2 linked regions of the Microscilla marina ATCC 23134 genome follow. Each later gene encodes a partner of the first gene's protein in a complex. Links are inferred from orthologs where the notes say so. Each region holds a gene or a part of one and is shown on either strand. Other genes may lie near its edges.

Region 1 (9,372 bases):
TGTGCCTCGGTAGGGTTTAACCCTGGCGGGCTACTGGATATTTTACCATATAAGTGGACATTAATTTTACCCTGTTCGAGAAAAAAGCCCAACTTGATATGAGGGTCTTGATTTACCCCTATAGGCACTCCTTGCTCTTTGAGCAGTCTCAACCCTTGGTAAAAGGCATCTACCAAATGTCGCGTATTGTATATGGCTTGTTCAAACGCCTCCGTACTATTTTGATGGGTAATCTCTAGTGCTTCTTGCATTTGTTGTATAATTCTATGCACAAAATCCTGTACTTCGATTTCGGGTAATTCAGCCAAGCGGGTAATAATCTCCAGAGAATTGCTCAAGCTTTCTGAGGGAGCCTGAAACTCTCCTGCTTGGTTCCACAAGTTTTCATCGGTATACGCCATAGCCAATGCCACTATTGAGTCATAGTATGCTTGCTTGGCAAATGCAATCATTGCAAGGTTTACCTGGCTGGTAAATTCATTGTTCATAAGTAAAATAGCGTTAGACTTGTTCGTATCTTAAACAGAGCTACTCTTACCAAATCAAATAATCTTTAATCACTGAAACACACCTCTCCATAAGCAACTTATTTGATTGATTTGTAGGTACTTTAAACTTACTAAAAAAAAATTTCAACAAAGATAACTTTTCGAGTCTTTTCAGTACATGTTTTATAAAATCATTCTTTTGAGGAAGAAGTAGAAGTTAAACAACACAAAATCTTTACTTTTCAGGTATTTTGTAGCACTAAGCCTTGACTGAATAAACGAACTATTCGAGCAGTATAAAAGTCATACACGAAAGTGATGCTCAACCCTATGTGCTTCCTTAACAAAGTCTTTATTTTAGCTTTAGCCTCTCCATACGGCGGAGTTGAGCAAAGCTCTAATTAACATGAGGTTAGTTTGCAAGCATACTGGTTCGCAAAAATTAAGGACATGCCTGATGAAACTTTAAAGGGGAGATGAAAAAATAATTGGAATAGGTAGAAAAGTTTACTGTCAAAAATTATCTGATTGACACGTTCAATTGTAAGTTTATAATCAAGCCCAACGTATAAGCCTAAGCTAATATAAAGTTAGACAAATTAAGTACCAAGGCAGCATTCAACATACCTAATGAGTAGGTGTACCATATTATGAGCAAGTTGTTTTTATAATTTATAGCTAATTACTTGCTGCTACTTAGGGCTAAAAAAACCTGTATACATAAGCCAGGCAAAGTTACGTTGTTTGGTTGTCTATTACACAAACAATGAATGAGTGCGTGAAACAACATTACCCCACCCGCTTTTTTGCTTCAGCAAAAAAGGCAGAAACCTGGTTATCTAAATCCCCCTGTTTCTGCCTCTGTTCTATTCTTTAATATTTAGATCATTCAATGCACTGTTGCCAGGTATTTCATGAGCATTCGCTTAGACACGGGCAACAAAGTAGCGTTTACCGGGCAAACCACTTGCGAGTTGATGAGGTAAGTTGCCGGATTAGGCAGTTTTTTGTACTTGCGTATCAACTCTAACTTTAAGCTCTCAAAGGTGCGTCCAATGCCCCGGGTAATGCTCTCAACAAAAGAAGTATGAATGCCCCGGTATTTTTCGTTGGCACTTTCAAATATAGAGACCTGATATTCATATACCTGCGTATCTTTTTTTCCTTGTTGCTGTAAAAAGAAATATCCTTCTTGAAAATGTAATGGTGTAATGCCCACTGGCAAAATTTCAATGTTTTCCTCTATATATTCAAAAATATCTTTGCCTTCGCTCAACATAGTCTTAAACTGAGGAGCAGCATACTCTATAATCGCCTCCAATTCATCTATAATCTCATCGCTTTCTACAATTTTTTTATAGTGCAGACTTAATGTTTCAAAATCAGCTTTCGACACTGTCTCAGGAAAACTTTGAAAGAGTACTTCTTTGTTTTCTTTAATTGCCAGTAAGTTTTTATAATGAAATACCATGTCTGACAAATAAGGGTATAAAGCCACCCTGTCAAATTGTTGTCTGATATCTTTTAGATAGGCTAACAAAATATACTTCTTGTACTCAAAGTCGATCAAATGAGAAGTTAGCCAGTCTTTATCTAATGCTTTCATATATCTTATTTATTGTTGGTAAATTTTGTCAGTACTTGAACTCCGACGGTTGTTTTATAAAAAACAACGTTTACAATTTATTATTATAAACAACAAGCATAAACACAACTTTTAAATGTAATAAATAAACATTTTAACGAATTATATTCTGATTAACACTGGATTTACAGAGGATACACGAATGTCATAGTTTGGCTGCATCATGTAAGAAAACAGTAAAAATGGCAGACTATTACCCACTCAAACTGTCAAAAAAACGATTGGCATAGGAAATGATAAAACAGTATCTAAACTAATCTTGGTGATAGGGTGAGTGTGCATATCTCATTACCTTGCCTCTGTCAACCATTAGTTTTTAGTATACCTTTGTTTCAATATTTTTAGTAAACTCAAATTATAAAAAAATGGCTTTGAATATTAAACCGTTAGCTGACCGAGTGCTTGTAGAGCCTGCAGAAGCTGAAGAAAAAACTGCTTCTGGTATCATCATTCCTGATACTGCTAAAGAAAAACCTCAAAGAGGCAAAATTGTAGCAGTTGGTAACGGTAAAAAGGACGAACCTTTGACTGTACAAGCAGGTGACCAGGTATTGTATGGTAAGTATGCTGGTACAGAAATTACCGTTGAAGGCAAAGAGTATTTGATCATGCGTGAAGCTGACATCTTTGCTATTGTTTAGGTTTTCTCGACAAACCAGATTTAGGCAGTAACCATTACTGCCAAACTATCAACTTTACTATTTTACAAAACGAATATAATAATCATTTTTAGTTATGGCTAAAGAGATATTTTTTGATACTGACGCTCGTGATAAATTAAAAAAAGGATTGGATACTTTGGCAAATGCCGTAAAAGTAACCTTGGGTCCTAAAGGAAGAAATGTAATCATCGACAAAAAATTTGGTGCTCCTTCCATTACCAAAGATGGGGTAAGCGTTGCCAAAGAAATTGATTTGAAAGACGCTATTGAGAACATGGGGGCTCAATTGGTAAAAGAAGTAGCTTCTAAAACAGCAGACACTGCTGGTGACGGTACTACTACTGCTACTGTATTGGCTCAAGCTATTTTCTCTGCGGGTATCAAAAACGTTGCTGCTGGTGCTAATCCAATGGATTTGAAACGTGGTATTGACAAAGCAGTAGACACGATTGTAGCTGACTTGAAAAAACAGTCTAACACAATTGGTGACAATGATATAAAAAATGTAGCTACTATTTCGGCTAACCAAGACGAAACCATCGGTACTATGATTGCCGAGGCGATGGAAAAAGTTGGTAAAGATGGTGTAATCACTGTTGAAGAAGCTAAAGGTACTGAGACTGAGGTAAAAGTAGTAGAGGGTATGCAGTTTGACCGCGGTTACCTTTCTCCTTACTTTGTAACCGACACTGAAAAAATGGAAGCTGACTTAGAGACTCCTTATATCTTGATCTCTGAGAAGAAAGTTTCTAACATGAAAGAATTATTGCCTGTTTTGGAAGCTGTTGCACAAACTGGCAGACCTTTGTTGATCATTGCTGAAGATGTTGATGGTGAAGCATTGGCTACTTTGGTAGTAAACAAAATTCGTGGTTCTTTGAAAATTGCTGCTGTTAAAGCTCCTGGCTTTGGCGATCGTCGTAAGGCTATGTTGCAAGACATTGCTATCCTTACTGGTGGTACGGTGATTTCTGAAGAGCAAGGTTACAAACTAGAAAACGCTGGTATCGATCACTTGGGTACTTGCGAAAAGATCATCGTAGACAAAGACAATACTACTATTGTAAATGGTAACGGTGAGACTGGTCGTATTGAAGGACGTGTAAACGAGATCAAATCTCAAATCGAAAACACTACTTCTGACTATGACAAAGAAAAGTTGCAAGAGCGTTTGGCTAAATTATCTGGTGGTGTAGCTATCTTATACATTGGTGCAGCTACCGAAGTAGAAATGAAAGAAAAGAAAGACCGTGTAGATGATGCATTGCACGCTACCCGTGCTGCGGTACAAGAAGGTACTGTAGCTGGTGGTGGTATTGCTTTGATCCGCGCGATTGATGCTTTGGACACTGTTAAATTTAGTAACGAAGACGAAGAGACTGGTGTTAATATCATTCGCACTGCTTTGGAGTCTCCTTTACGTACCATCGTTTCTAACGCTGGTTTAGAAGGTAGTGTAATTGTACACAAAGTACGTGAGGGCAAAGGTTCTTTCGGTTACAATGCACGTAGCGGCAAATTTGAAGATTTGGTAGCTGCTGGGGTAATTGACCCAACTAAAGTTACTCGTTTAGCACTTGAAAATGCTGCTTCTATCTCTGGATTATTGCTTACTACTGAGGCAGTAATTGCTGACGAACCAGAAGAAGCTGGTGCTGCTGGTGGCGGAATGCCTGCCGGAATGCCAGGTGGCATGGGCGGAATGGGTGGAATGATGTAAGCCCCCCTTTTGTCTTAGACAAAAAGCTATAAAAACTACGCCTCCTGAGAGTTGTTTCTCAGGAGGTTTTTTTGTTCCAAAAAATTGGTAGCAAGCAAAGGCTATTCATTGAAAACAATAAACAGCAAAAGAAAATAGTGATTGTACGATTGTTGCTAATTTTTGGGTAGCATCAAAAATCAGAACATTCACTATGAGCTATACAAAATCACCTGATCACTGTTTTTTTCAAAACAAAAATTATAACCTGTACCATATTGCTGAACTCAACTTGTTGATTGTAGAAGCCAGGGGGCTGGTACAATTAGCGTTTGCTCAGGAAGCTTGGTACAAGGCGATTGACAAAGCAGTAGAATTTAAAGCATTAAAATGGCTCATAGATGGATCGGCCATTGAACTTGTAGACCTCAAAGCCAGCGAATGGCTCAGCAAAGAATTGTTTCCTGTTTTGGGCGAAAAACTTGACTACCCAGGACAACGCATTACCGCAAATGTGCTTCCAGCACGTTTTTATGCCGAGATGAGCTCAAAAGACTTAATGAAGAAAAAACTGGAGCATGATACTACTGCCAGCGAAGGAGGTATACAAAGGGTTTTTCAAAATTTCAAGACTTTTGAGGAAGCTTATGAGTGGGTGGTGAACCATCAGGAATGAAATTATTTCTTGGCAAAATATTCGGAAGGAGAAGCTCCCATGAGTTTCTTAAAGGATTTGTTAAAGGTAGTTTTAGAGTTGAAACCTGCCTCTTGTGCAATACCAAAAATCGTAAATTTTTGTGCTTCTTCGGTCTGAGCCAATGCGATAAATTCTTTGATACGATAATAATTGACATACTCAAAAAAGGTCATACCGATTCGTTCATTTAACAAACGGGCAACTTCAGGATTGCTCACCCCTAGCAAACCGGCAAGCTCTGACTTCAACAGTTTGCGGTTGAGGTAAGGTTTCTTGTTTTCCATTAATTGTTCCAGCTTGTATTTTAGCTGGTCAAGGTCTTTTTGTGACAACCGAGAATGTGCATATTTTTTGGTTTTTACTACTGATGCCAACCTAAACAAGTCGGGCGCTGTCATACCATAATAAGCAATCAAAAGAATAATGAGAGCAATGCTCAACCAAAGGGCTTGTCGAGTGGTTTGGGCAATAAACTTATTCCCATAAATACTCATCAAATAAACCACCACCCAGCACAATAAACAGGCTCCTATGGCTATCAAAAAAGTCAGGAAAAACCGCGTTTTGACCACATAGCTCAACTCATTCTGTAGTTTTTTCTTAAAGGCAAAAAACAAACGGCAACTAAGCACCCAATACGTAATGTTGAACAACAAACCCACCCCTGCAAACCAAATAGACATTTGAAGTAGTTGCCCACTCTTATATTTGGCTATGTAGGCTTCTTTGGTAGGTATGATAAAAAACACCGTAATTAGTATGATATAAACCACCCCTGGAATATAATGCACCAAATCGCGATAACTAAAGCGTTTGTCAAACAAAGACGATCGGGTAAACAAATATATGGTAGCTCCAAACAACAAAATGGCAAACTCGGAAATGGTAATGAGTTTGAAGTTTTTGCCAAAAACCTCTGACATATACAACACCCGCCCTGTAAGTCCTACAGTTAACACCAACACAAAAACAATCAAATATTGGTTCAGGGTTTTTCTACGTGTGGGCGAAAAAAGGTAGATAAATATCAAAAACAGGCTTTGTAGGTAGCCAAAATATACCAATTGATTCAAAAAGTTTTGCATGCGCTCTAAAACCAATAAACAAAGTAGGCACTGTACGCAATGCCTACTTCTGACTCATAAAATTAAAAAATTTTAAACTGATGCACTTGTTTTACGGCTTGATGGTTCATTTTTAGATTGGCGCGATAAAACTGCTCAAACGCTGCTTTACTTTCCCACTGGGTAATGGTAAAATAATCAGGGTTATAATCATAACCAAAAGGCGAAACTCCTTGAGTAAGTTCCAGCTTAACCACTCCTTTTGACTGACGCACTTTTTTGCGCCAAGCTTGCTTAAACTCACGAAACCCTTGTGTATCTTTTTGCCAATAAGCAGTCAATACCGTGTATTTTTTCTTATGTACCTCAAAAGATATGTCTTTTTTTAATTCATAATAGGTGAGGTCAAACCTAGACCAAATGTTTCTCCTCTTCTGGTGAAAATCGGGGTAGTTTGCCTCTACATGCGCCAAAAACTTATTACGAAGGGCAAGATTGTCCCAATAAGCCAATATTACGCTCTGGGGGTGGTAGTTTCCCTGAGTAGGGCTTTCTTTTACAGGAAACCCTTTTAGGGAGTGGTAACCAAATTTTTTACCTATGGGGATAAATGTTTGAATGTAATTTTTAGTTTTTTCTTGTACACCTGGTTTCAGCCTCAACAACAAAAGATCAAACACCTGCCCTTTTTTTAGATGATAAGTGAGTTTGTCAGATTGGGCTGATAAAGTCAAGGTATGCACCCACATGAAGCACAATAACAATAATATTCTCATAAGTTTTTTTGTTTATATGATTTGTAATTCCACAAACCTATGAGATTGGTTAGATAACGAGAAATAAAACAAAGGCATAGGGGTACATATACGGTATATGTACTTTATTGCTATTGGTAAACAAAGGAAAAAAACAGTATTTAAGCACTTGCCAAACGCCTATTGACTAAATGGAAAGCCACTACACCATTGCCAAATGTTCACTATACATTCCACTGGTAATTAACACTTTGCAAAATTATTGTTTACTCAAAAAATCTCCTTAAGTAACGGACAATAACTTCTCTATTTAGGAAATGAATATTTTATTTTTCAACCGTTACTAAACCAACAATTGACTACATCAAAGTTGTTGCTTTTTGCATAAAGTCTCTGATGATTAATTCACAAAAAATTGTTAATGAAAAATATTACTTGAACTATCTCTTTTGGGTTGGTGTTTTGACGGTGGTAATTATAAAAAATAATGACTTTAGTAAGCTTGATGACAGTTTATAAAAATTAAATTGCTCAAGTTTGTACGACTGTTTTTTTATTTCATTCAAAAACCCTTTAATAAAATGATGAACAGACTCCTATCCACTCTTTTACTGGTATTGATTGCCAGTGGTTTAACTTACGCTCAAGACTCTCCGGCAAAATCGCGGTTCAGTGCCGACTTGGGCTTAAGTGTTGGTGCGCAACAATACGGCGGGCATGCCTGGTTATCTAATATGCATTTTTTGGGAGCCAAAAGAAAAATAGGTATTGGTTATGGTATTCGCTGGAGCTCTTACTTTGGTACAGACCAGAACTTTACCAGTGCTCCTCCCGAATTTGCTGGAAAAGCAGAAAAAGAAGGGACTTTGACGGTAGCCAATGCCCAAATTAACTCTTTGAACCTTGCCATATTTTTGCAATATAACATTACCTCAAAACTAGAAGCGGGATTTAACATCGATGCCATTGGGTTTAGCTTTGGCGAAGAACAAGGCAGTGCTTTTGCACCTCCAGGTACAGGTACCAGCAATACTGCTGCTTATTTGGCCAGCCCCACTTCTACCAATATTTTGCTGGTAGGAGCCAATGATCGTGGCTCGCTTTATTCTGAGTTTTTTGTTCGTTATAAACTCAACGACCGCCTGGCAGTCAAAGCCGCTTTTAGTTATTATTTTTTAGAATATACCACCAGTCAGCCTATAGCTGCCAACGATGACAACGACCGTTTTCGTAACAGCGCTTCTATGGTGGGGCTTGGGGTCAGCTATACAATTAAGTAATTGCCTAAATTAAGCGACGTGTTCGCCCCTGAGAAAAATACTTATAAAACCCTCAACAATAATGGCCTGGTTTGGCTTCAAGCCTTATTGCCATATTTTGTTGAAAAATAACCGAATTAATTGCGTTGCTCACTGTATCACAGGACGAGCTCCAAGCTTTTTTCTCAATTAACTTTGTAGGGTTTGGACTTTGTTCTACGGTTTCGAACACCTATTTTAGAACATGTCACTAAGCATTACATTGTTATGCTGCCACAAGTAAAGTGATATATAAAAAAGAAGACCTTTGAACATACAAAGGTCTTCTTTTTTGTTTCCAAATTTTGCTCTCAGAGTATCATTTCACTACAAACCTCATAGTATGTACAGTCTCTCCCAAAGTTGTCCTCAATAGGTATATTCCAGCTTTATAATTAGCCGTATTGATTTTGATCAACTTTTCATTCTTCTTCTCTTCTTTACTGTTTGCCCTATCTATGACATTCCCCAGTAAGTCAATCACTTTTATATTTACAGCTCCCTTTTGAGTCGTATTTGTGTTTACTTTCAGGTATAGCGTGCCTCCCTTTTTCACTGGGTTAGGATAAGCAAATACCACCAAGTCGTTGCCCTCTGCACGGTTAGCAGCCCTTGTATTGGCAGTAGTACCTAGTGCTATATTTAGTGTATAGTCTTCTACTTCGCCATAACTAAAACTACCACAAGCAGTTGTGCTTCGGTAAGATACCTTGATCCTCATATTGGTGCTGCCAAGTACTGCATTTGCAGGAATGGTTACCGTAGCTACTGCCACCAGGTTGCCAGTTTTATTCATTGCTATAGTTTCGCCACTATCATCAAAATCACCATCCTGATTCCAGTCTACCCACGCATACATTTCATCATCGCTACCATCTCTATACCCCTCTATTTCTACTCTTAGGTTATGACTACTGTTTCTGGCAACTGTAGTAGAAATGTATCTATAGTCCTGATAACCAATTGCACCTCGGTCAGAAGAATTATTAATGGCTCCTAATTGAACTTTGGTAATGGCTTCTGGACCATTATTTCCTTTAGCAGTACAATACACCCTGTCATCG
Region 2 (9,451 bases), on another replicon or contig:
ATGGAAGTTGTGAAACCGACAGGGTAGAGGTGACTGCCACTATAGAACAGTTGCCTACGCCTGCCGTTGTTGATGCTTCAAGGTGTGAAGCTGGTACTGTAACCCTCACTGCCAATGGCGCAGGTGCAGGGCAAGTCTACAAATGGTATTTAGATGCTTCCACTACCTCGCATTTGAAATTATCGGCTGACGAAAACGACAATACCTATACCACCCCAAGTCTTGCTGCCACCCGTGATTTTTACGTGGCAATTGCCAAAGCTGATGGCTCTTGTGAAGGTAGCCGCTCTAAGGTAACGGCTGTTATCAATAGTGCGGGTACTTCACCAACTGCCCCTACAGTAGTGGCTATTCCTGCTGCACGCTGTGGTGCAGGCACGTTTTTGCTGGATGCTTCTGGAGCCACTGGAGGGCAGGTCTACAAATGGTACGATGCCGACCAGACCACCTTGCTTAAAACCAGTACAGACCATTTAGATACAACATTTACTACGCCTTCTGTTGGTGCTACTAAAAGTTTTTATGTAAGTATATTGGATGCAAGTTGCGGAAATGCAGAAAGCACACTTACTCAGGTAGATGCAACTGTAAGTGCAGGTGTGGCTGACCCGGTAGCAACTGCTGGCGCAAATTGTGGGCCTGGAACAGTAACACTATCTGCTACTGGAGGAGTGGACGGGCAATACCGTTGGTACGATAGTCCCACTAGTACGACAGACCTTGGACAAAATTCAGGCTTTACTACCCCAAGTCTTACTGCTACTACCACTTACTATGTAAGTTTGTTTAATGGTACTTGTGAAACCGACCGTGTATCGGTAGTAGCAACGATCAATGCCAACCCCACTCCGACAATTTCAGGAACTAACCTTGCCTGTACTGGAACCACAGTTACTTACAACGCCGGAAGCACGGGCAACACTTATGTTTGGAATGTTAGTGGGGGAACGATTCAATCAGGAGCCGGTACTGCATCTATTACTGTAGACTGGGGCGTAGGTACTGTTGGCTCTATTACCCTGGATGAGAGTATTGGAGGATGTACCGCGCAAATTGTGAAAAATATCAGCATCAAACCTGTGCCGACTCCTGCTTTAGTAGGAATTGTAGGAAACTGTATTGCAGAACAAACTACTTATTCTACAGCATCGGTACCAGGGAACACTTACACCTGGACAGTCAACGGAGGTACAGTAGCTTCAGGGCAAGGCACTAATTCTATTACCGTAACCTGGGGTACTTCGGGAGCTAAATCGATAAGCGTAGAAGAGGATAATGGAGCTTGTAAAGTAACAGCAAGCGCCAATGTAAACCCAACCCCTGTGATTACAGGAGCTACTACTGCTTGCCAGAACGTAGCTGGAACCATTTACTCTACCCCCAACAATGCTGGCAATACGTACAATTGGATGATTACAGGCGGAACTATAGACAATGGGGCAGGTACCCATCAGATTTCAGTGACCTGGACTGATGCTACAGCCGGAACCCTTACATTGACTGAAACTGACCCACTGGCTTGTGCCACTACCACTGCAACATTCAATGTGTCTATTTTTACCAAACCTACAGCCCCAACTGTTACTGGTGATATGAATATCTGTGCGTTTACTGCTGGTACCAGTTATGAAGCTACTTATACTATTACTTCGCCAGATGCTAACTACATATACTCTTGGAGCATAGTAAATGCCAGTGATGGGCAGATAGTGTCTACCAACACGGCTGATTCTACTGAGGTAAAAATCAGGTGGAGTAATAATTTACCGTTTAGTGGGTTAGATGTAGCTGACGCGAAATTTAGAGTATTGGCTAAAATCAAAAGTACGAACTGTAGTGGAGATTTTAACGAGCAAACAGTTACTGTAAAACGTACACCAATAAAACCTCAATTAACTGATAATACCGACTCTGTATATGTGAATAATGTAAGAACCTATGCGCTTACCACCAATAATACAGGGAGTACTTATGCTTGGACAGTAACAGGAGGAACGATTCAATCGGGCGCTGGTACCAACCAAATTACTGTAAAGTGGGCGGCTACTGCTGGTACAGGCGAAGTATACGCCAAAGAGATAGTAACCAATACCAATTGTGAAAACTTCTCAGATACAGCCAGGGTAAGCATTTTTCCTTATAGTATTACCGCAAGTGCTTTGTCTCCCCAAATTTGTGAGGGTGGGCAAGTAAGGCTCAAAGGTGTTGATGCCAACGCTGCGAAGTTTGAGTGGTACGATGCCTCAACAGGTGGTACCAAACTGGGAGAATCTACCAATAGCGGATTGCCATCTGATACCTTACGAATTACGCAAAATAATTTAGGCAATTTTATTTACTATGTCACTCCTGTCACAGCGTCTGGAGCTAAAGGAGCTGATGATTCTGCTGGGGACAATGCCCGTATTCCAGTAGTATTTGATGTGGTAGTAAACGATCCTACTAATTTTACGATTGTGGGTGATACTACCAATGCTCAAAACTGTACAGCTAATGGTGCTGGTGGTGGAGCAGTAGCACTTACCACAGTTTCGGGAGGTTTTGGTGGAGCACCTTATACCTATCTTTGGACTAAGACAGGTGATGCTGCTTATAATGCTACTACAAAAGACATTACAGATTTGACTCCAGGGACTTATAATGTACAGGTGACCGATGCAGGAGGGTGTACTTCTAACATTATTTCTTTCCTTATAGAAGATAGACGTCAATATGTAACTGATGCTAAGATCACCCCTACAAGTTCTGGAAGCTTGCTGGTAAACTCAGTAGGAGATACTGCTACCATTACAGTGGGCGAGTCAGTTATACTGGCTGCTACTGCTACCGATGCGGCTACTTTTGCCTGGACGGCAGATACCGATGCCGATGTGGCAAATATTTCGGATGCTACGTTAGGAGCACCTACAATGACTCCTAAGCAAACGACGCGTTATTCAGTATTACTGACCAATAGTAAAGGATGTGATACTACAGTATCAGTTGTAGTAAGGGTGCTAAGTTTTCAGGTATTTGTACCTACTATGTTTACCCCTAACAATGATCAGAAAAATGATTTGTTTCAGGTCTTTGGCAACCAAGTAGAAACATTGGGCATAAAAGTGTATAATCGGGAAGGCAAATTGGTATATGAAAGCAATGATAAGGCGGAGTTTTTGGGAAGCGACGAATTTGGAATAAAAACAAGTGAGACTCAAAACAAAGGTTGGGATGGAACCTTTGAAGAAAAACCGTTGCCTAAAGGAAATTATGTATGGTATTTGACAGGAAAATTTAAAAATGGCGTAGAAATTAAAAAATCGGGCAACGTGCTGTTGGTACGATAATGTATATAAAGAATTGTATGAAGTTGAAAATGAACCACCATAAAGCAAGAAAAGTATTACTAGGAGTTTTAATCATTGTGTTGATAACCAGTGTCAGGTTGTCGGCACAATCGGTTTCTTACTCCCAGTTTCACCTTTCTCCTATGCAAACAAACCCTGGAATGATAGCATCTTATAATCAGCCACAAGCGATTATGAGTTACCGTAGAATGAATGTAGGTGGAGGAGTAGGGGCAGCGTTTGAAACCCCTATGTTTTCAATCACTCATCCACTGATTACAAAAACCAGGGGGAGAATAGCAGGTTTTGGTTTTTCAGCCGTAAATGATAGGTTAGGAGCAGACGGAGCATTACAGATTACAGGTTTAAGTGCTGGTGCAGCTTATAACCATCAAATAGGTCGGGCACAATACATTAGTTTAGGTGTACAAGGTGGTTATTTCTGGCAGAGTATCAATATTGACCGCTTGACAACCGGGAGTCAATGGATTAACGGGGAGTTTTTGAATACAGCGGCAAGCAATGAAGTTTTTGATATTACAGCCATTAGCTACCCAACCATGAATGCTGGGCTATATTGGTACTTTACCGATTCAGACTCTACCTCTAATACCAGGGCTTTTCTGGGTATTTCGGGACAAAACCTCAATCAACCAAATGTTTCGTTAAGTGCTAAAGAAGAGCGAATACCCATTAGTCTTGTTTTTACTGGAGGATTTACTGCTTACCAGAGTGAAAAACTTAAGATTATGCCTAATATACGTTGGATACAGCAAGATGGGGGCAACCGACAGGTGAATATTGGTTCTATGTTTTGGTATAATTATGCACCATTTAGTGGATTTATCAAACCTGGAAATGTAGGGGTGGGGCTTTGGTATGAGTTAAACGGAGCCGCCATTGTGTCTGTAGAAATGAACCAACCCAAATACTCGGTAGCTTTTAGTTATGATTTAAGTATGGATCGTCAGGCAAAAAGGTTAAGTGCTTTTGAGCTAAAAGTAGGGTTTAGGATAGGTAAAAAAGAAGTAAAACGTAAGCCAAAACCTGATGAGATCAAACAAGATACAATACGACCAAAAGACGATAAGTTTATTTACACAGTAGTAGTTACCAAGCGTAATCGTAGAATAATAGGTCGTGATACTATTGCTACTGATCCTATAAAGGTTGACAATGTGCCTCCAAAGAACTTAACTACCCGTGACCTTGAGATACTCAAGTCTACGGCGTATTTCTATTATACCAACGATGATATTAATAAAGCCACAGAATCATTGTTAAACGACATTGTTGTAATTCTTAAAAAACACCCTGACATTTATCTGGAGCTCGAGGGGCATACCTGTAACATAGGGGAAACCGAAGACGCCAATCAGAATCTTTCGGAAAGAAGGGCAAGTGCAGTGAAAAAATACCTGGTAAACAAAGGAATAGATGAGAACCGACTGAAAACCGTAGGGTATGGTTCTAAGAGACCAGTAGCGTCTAACAAAACCGAATTTGGTAAAATAAGGAACCGAAGGGTAAAATTTAAGTTGGTAAAAACTGAAAAGAAAAAATAGAAGAATATAAATTATTAGAAAAGGAGAGCCTATGAGTTATTAGGTTCTCCTTTTTTATTTGTATTAGAGTGAAAAATATGGCGATAGGCATGTTTGCTTTAATATAATTTGGGGCTTATCCATTAAGACAAAAAAAGCAGTATTTTATTTTGTTGAATATACTCTATCCTTCTTTATTTTAAAAGGTTATTTCTGTTTGGAATTTTATAACTTTCTGCATAGGCTGGCATGAATCCCGGTGGTGACTTTCTTTTTTCGATAAAATTCTTTTAACTTTGGCTGCTTTTTAAATTAATTAGGAAACAATATTAAATAGACTCAATGGCATATTTGTTTACGTCTGAATCAGTTTCGGAAGGACACCCTGATAAGGTATCTGATCAGATTTCTGATGCACTTATCGATTATTTTTTAGCTTATGACCCTAGCTCAAAAGTGGCTTGTGAAACTCTTGTAACTACTGGGCAAGTCGTTTTGGCAGGTGAAGTGAAGTCTGATGCTTACCTTGATGTACAGGAAATAGCAAGAGAAGTAATCAAGAAAATTGGTTATACCAAGTCAGAATACATGTTTGAGGCAACTTCTTGCGGTGTTTTGTCTGCTATCCACGAACAATCTCCTGATATTAACCAAGGCGTAGATAGACAAAAGCCAGAAGAACAAGGTGCTGGTGATCAGGGAATGATGTTTGGTTATGCAACCAACGAAACTGCTAACTATATGCCACTAGCCTTAGATTTATCGCACAAAATTCTAAAAGAGCTTGCGGATATGAGACGCGAAGCAACTGATATTAAATATCTTAGACCTGATGCAAAATCTCAAGTAACTATTGAATATAGTGATGATAATAAACCTGTTCGTATAGACACTATTGTAGTATCTACACAACATGACGATTTTGATACGGAGGAAGCTATGCAGGCAAAAATTCGTGAGGATATTATCAGTTTCTTGATCCCTCGTGTGAAAGCCCAACTTCCTGAACACATTCAAGCATTATTCAACGATGATATTACGTACCATATCAACCCTACTGGCAAGTTTGTAATTGGTGGCCCTCACGGAGATACTGGGTTGACAGGTAGAAAAATTATTGTTGACACTTACGGTGGCAAGGGAGCCCATGGTGGAGGTGCTTTTTCTGGAAAAGACCCTTCAAAAGTAGATAGAAGTGCAGCGTATGCTTCTCGTCACATTGCCAAAAATTTGGTAGCTGCCGGAGTAGCTGACGAAATTTTAGTACAAGTTTCTTATGCTATTGGTGTTGCCCAGCCTACAAGTATTATGGTAGACACTTATGGGAGTGCTAAGGTAGATATGACCGATTCAGTAATAGGACAAAAAGTAGCAGAAGTGTTTGACATGCGTCCTTATTACATTGAGCAAAGGTTGAAGTTGCGTAATCCGATGTATCAGGAAACAGCTGCTTACGGCCACATGGGGCGTGAGTCTGAAACCATAACCAAAACTTTCAATGCAGGAAAATCAAATGAAAAGACTGTAGAAGTTGATTTGTTTACCTGGGAAAAGTTAGACTACGTAGATAAGGTAAAGGCAGCTTTTAGCTTGTAGTTATCTAATGAAACCGAAAATATGATGAGCCCTCTAAACATTTTTAAATGTTTAGAGGGCTTTTTTTATAGCTGAGTACAAACAAACAGGTGTATATCAAAGTTGTGATGATACAACAAATCAAAGAAGTATACACATGCAAGAACGATCGTTTCCGAAATGGATGACTACTATGCTGCGTATGGCAGCTATTTACAACATACTATGGGGAGCCTGGGTCACCTTATTTCCTTTTCACTTTTTTGATTTAGTACATTTGCCCCGCCCCAATTACGCGGCTATCTGGCAGGCAGTAGGAATGATTGTAGGCTGCTATGGAATAGCTTATTGGGTGGCCTCTTACAATCCTTATAAACATTGGGGTATTGTATTGGTAGGTTTTTTGGGCAAAGTGTTTGGACCTATTGGTTTTTTGCAACACGTAGTGCAAGGTTCTTTGCCTTGGGTATTTGGATTGCATAATATTACCAATGACCTGGTATGGCTTGTTCCTTTTGGCTTGGTATTGTATGGCGCATATAAACAGTACAAGCAAACACCAGACAAAGTAAAAGAAGTGGCATAAAAATCATTTGTGTTTTACATCTTCTGGCGTGGTTCATGAAATCTTTATAAATTTACCAGACACAATTTAAAAAGATTTCTGTGGAGGCATTTTTAGAGATTATCAGACAAGAAGCAAAGCCAATACAAATGACGGTGAATACACCGTTTTTGATGGATACACCTGGAAAAGTATGGTTTATTGATCAAGGACAAATCAATGTATATACTGTTCAATTGAAAGATGGAAAACCAGAAGGACAACGCTTTTATTTCTTTACTGCCGAGCAACAACAACTTTTATTAGGGCTTGATTCTGCCAATTCTGTGCATCACATTGGTTTTTCGGCAGATGCCACCAAAGATACATTGGTGTATGAATTTGACCTGGCTCGCCTGAAAGAATTGGCACTCACGTCGAACTACTCGCCTATAATAGCTGGCTTGATCAGTGATTGGGTAACCAATTTGTTTTTTGGTATTTCAGAAAATGAAAATCACCCTAATAAAGCGGCAAATGTACTAATTAAAAAGGGGGAGCGAGTTATTTTGAGAGAAGGTGACAGCATATCGGCTCAAAAAAAGGTAGTTTGGGCAGTCATTAAACCTCGCAAAGCCAATACCTTACTCATCAACGGCTCAGGAAAGCTTGATCAACCCACCAAAGAACTTTTATTACCTTTGTGTCGAGAGTCATTTTGGGAGTCAAACGGAAACCTGGGACTAAAATTTATAGGTACTACTGAAGCCATTCAGCAAGAAGCCGCCTGGCAAGGTTTAGAGGCGCTGGATAACACTTTGTTTGCGCTTGAAAAAAATGCCATTGATTTTGTGGCGCGTAATGAACAAATTCGCCTCAAGTCCAAATACCAAAATCAGTACATTAAAACCATTCAAACCCTTAAAGATGCTGAGGCTATTCTCAACCGTGAGGCTGCCGACAAATACGCCAAAGGCCTAAGAGTTCAAACCGACGATGTGCTGTTTAACGCTTGTCAAGTAGTGGCCGATCCTGCCAAAATACGCCTAGTGCCTCCGCTTGAAAATACAAAAGAGGGGTATGATCCTATTGGAGATATTGCAAGAGCATCGAAGGTAAGGTATCGTGAGGTACTGCTGGACAGCAAATGGTGGCAGCAAGACTCTGGAGCATTGCTAAGCTTTTTGAAAGAAGGCGATACACCTATAGCTTTGATGCCCGTCAAAGGCAATCGTTATGAAGCCTACAACCCTGTAACCAAAGAAGCCTTCAGAATTACCGAAAAGAATCAACACTTAATAGATAAAGTAGCTTATACATTTTATAAACCATTTCCTCAGAAGAAAATCACCCTGATAGACCTCCTCAAATTTGGCCTGTTTAAAGAAAAAAGAGATTTTTATATCTTGATTATTATGGGGCTTGCCGGAACAGGTTTAGGGCTCATTACACCTATTCTTACAGGAGTGTTGTTTGACACCGTAATACCTAACGCGGGCAAATCTCAGGTAATGCACGTAGGTTTTGCCTTGTTTATGGCGTTAATTGGTTACATTTTGTTTGAATTAACCGAAGGGTTTGCGCTGTTGCGGATAGAAACCAAAATGGACCATAGTTTACAGGCAGCAGTTTGGGATAGGTTGTTGGATTTGCCCGCCTCATTTTTCAGAAAGTTTACTACAGGCGACCTGGCAGATCGGGCAATGGGAATCAATGAAATACGTAAATTATTGTCAGGTGTAGTAATTACCACCATTTTAAGCAGCGTTTTTTCATTGCTTAATTTTTTGTTATTATTTTATTATAGTGTAAAACTAGCCTTAGTAGCTTTGGGCATTTCTTTGGTAGAGGTGCTGATTATGTATTGGATTGGTAGGTGGCAAATTTCTAAAGAAAAGCAGGCCTTAAATTATGATGGAAAAACTCAAGGCATTGTTTTACAGTTGTTAAACGGAATAAGTAAATTTAGAGTAACAGGTACCGAAATAAGGGCTTTTAATCATTGGCTGAAACTTTTTACCAAGTCCAAACAATTTTCTTTTGAAGCAGCAAGGGTAGAAAACATTCAAACAGTCATTAATTCGATTATGCCTTTGCTTGCCAGCGGTATTATTTACTGGACTTTTTTTTCCTCTAGTGAATGGGGGAAACTGTCTACCGGACAATTTTTAGCTTTTAATGCTGCCTATGGTGCTTTTTTATCGTCGATACTGGCAATGAGTGCCGCTTCATTGACCATATTTCAGGTTTTTCCTATATACGAGCGTACACGCCCAATATTAGAAACTTTACCCGAAAACGATGACCGAAAGTCGAACCCAGGGAGATTGAAAGGAAATATTGAAGTATCTAAAGTAAATTTTAGATATAACAAAGATGCCCCGTTAGTATTAAATAATATATCTTTGCAATTAAGGTCAGGAGAGTACGTAGCTTTTGTAGGAGCATCTGGTTCGGGTAAG

Evidence for each region.
Region 2: the proteins of groL (region 1) and metK are in contact, whole or in part, in a cryo-EM structure (PDB 8P4O), measured with the Escherichia coli proteins. The link is inferred for Microscilla marina ATCC 23134 from one-to-one orthologs.

Annotation. Positions count from the first base shown.
Region 1 is NZ_AAWS01000012.1:59,320-68,691, reverse strand. Bases 2,308-5,191 are described here. They hold groL (chaperonin GroEL), read left to right. Parts: upstream 2,308-2,868; coding sequence 2,869-4,515; downstream 4,516-5,191. Other genes in these bases: M23134_RS12830 (helix-turn-helix domain-containing protein), read right to left, coding at 5,173-5,191; M23134_RS12835 (hypothetical protein), read left to right, coding at 4,709-5,170; M23134_RS12845 (co-chaperone GroES), read left to right, coding at 2,499-2,774. Outside these bases: M23134_RS12855 (hypothetical protein), read right to left, coding at 1-488; M23134_RS12850 (hypothetical protein), read right to left, coding at 1,378-2,094; more of M23134_RS12830, read right to left, coding at 5,192-6,276; M23134_RS12825 (antibiotic biosynthesis monooxygenase family protein), read right to left, coding at 6,339-7,031; M23134_RS12820 (hypothetical protein), read left to right, coding at 7,592-8,290; M23134_RS38045 (M43 family zinc metalloprotease), read right to left, coding at 8,628-9,372.
Region 2 is NZ_AAWS01000038.1:7,822-17,272, forward strand. What follows is about bases 4,377-7,339. They hold metK (methionine adenosyltransferase), read left to right. Parts: upstream 4,377-5,212; coding sequence 5,213-6,466; downstream 6,467-7,339. Other genes in these bases: M23134_RS38935 (PorP/SprF family type IX secretion system membrane protein), read left to right, coding at 4,377-4,891; M23134_RS26490 (hypothetical protein), read left to right, coding at 6,603-7,031; M23134_RS26495 (NHLP bacteriocin export ABC transporter permease/ATPase subunit), read left to right, coding at 7,112-7,339. In the rest of the region: M23134_RS26475 (Ig-like domain-containing protein), read left to right, coding at 1-3,326; more of M23134_RS38935, read left to right, coding at 3,356-4,376; more of M23134_RS26495, read left to right, coding at 7,340-9,451. UniProt on the Escherichia coli protein: Catalyzes the formation of S-adenosylmethionine (AdoMet) from methionine and ATP.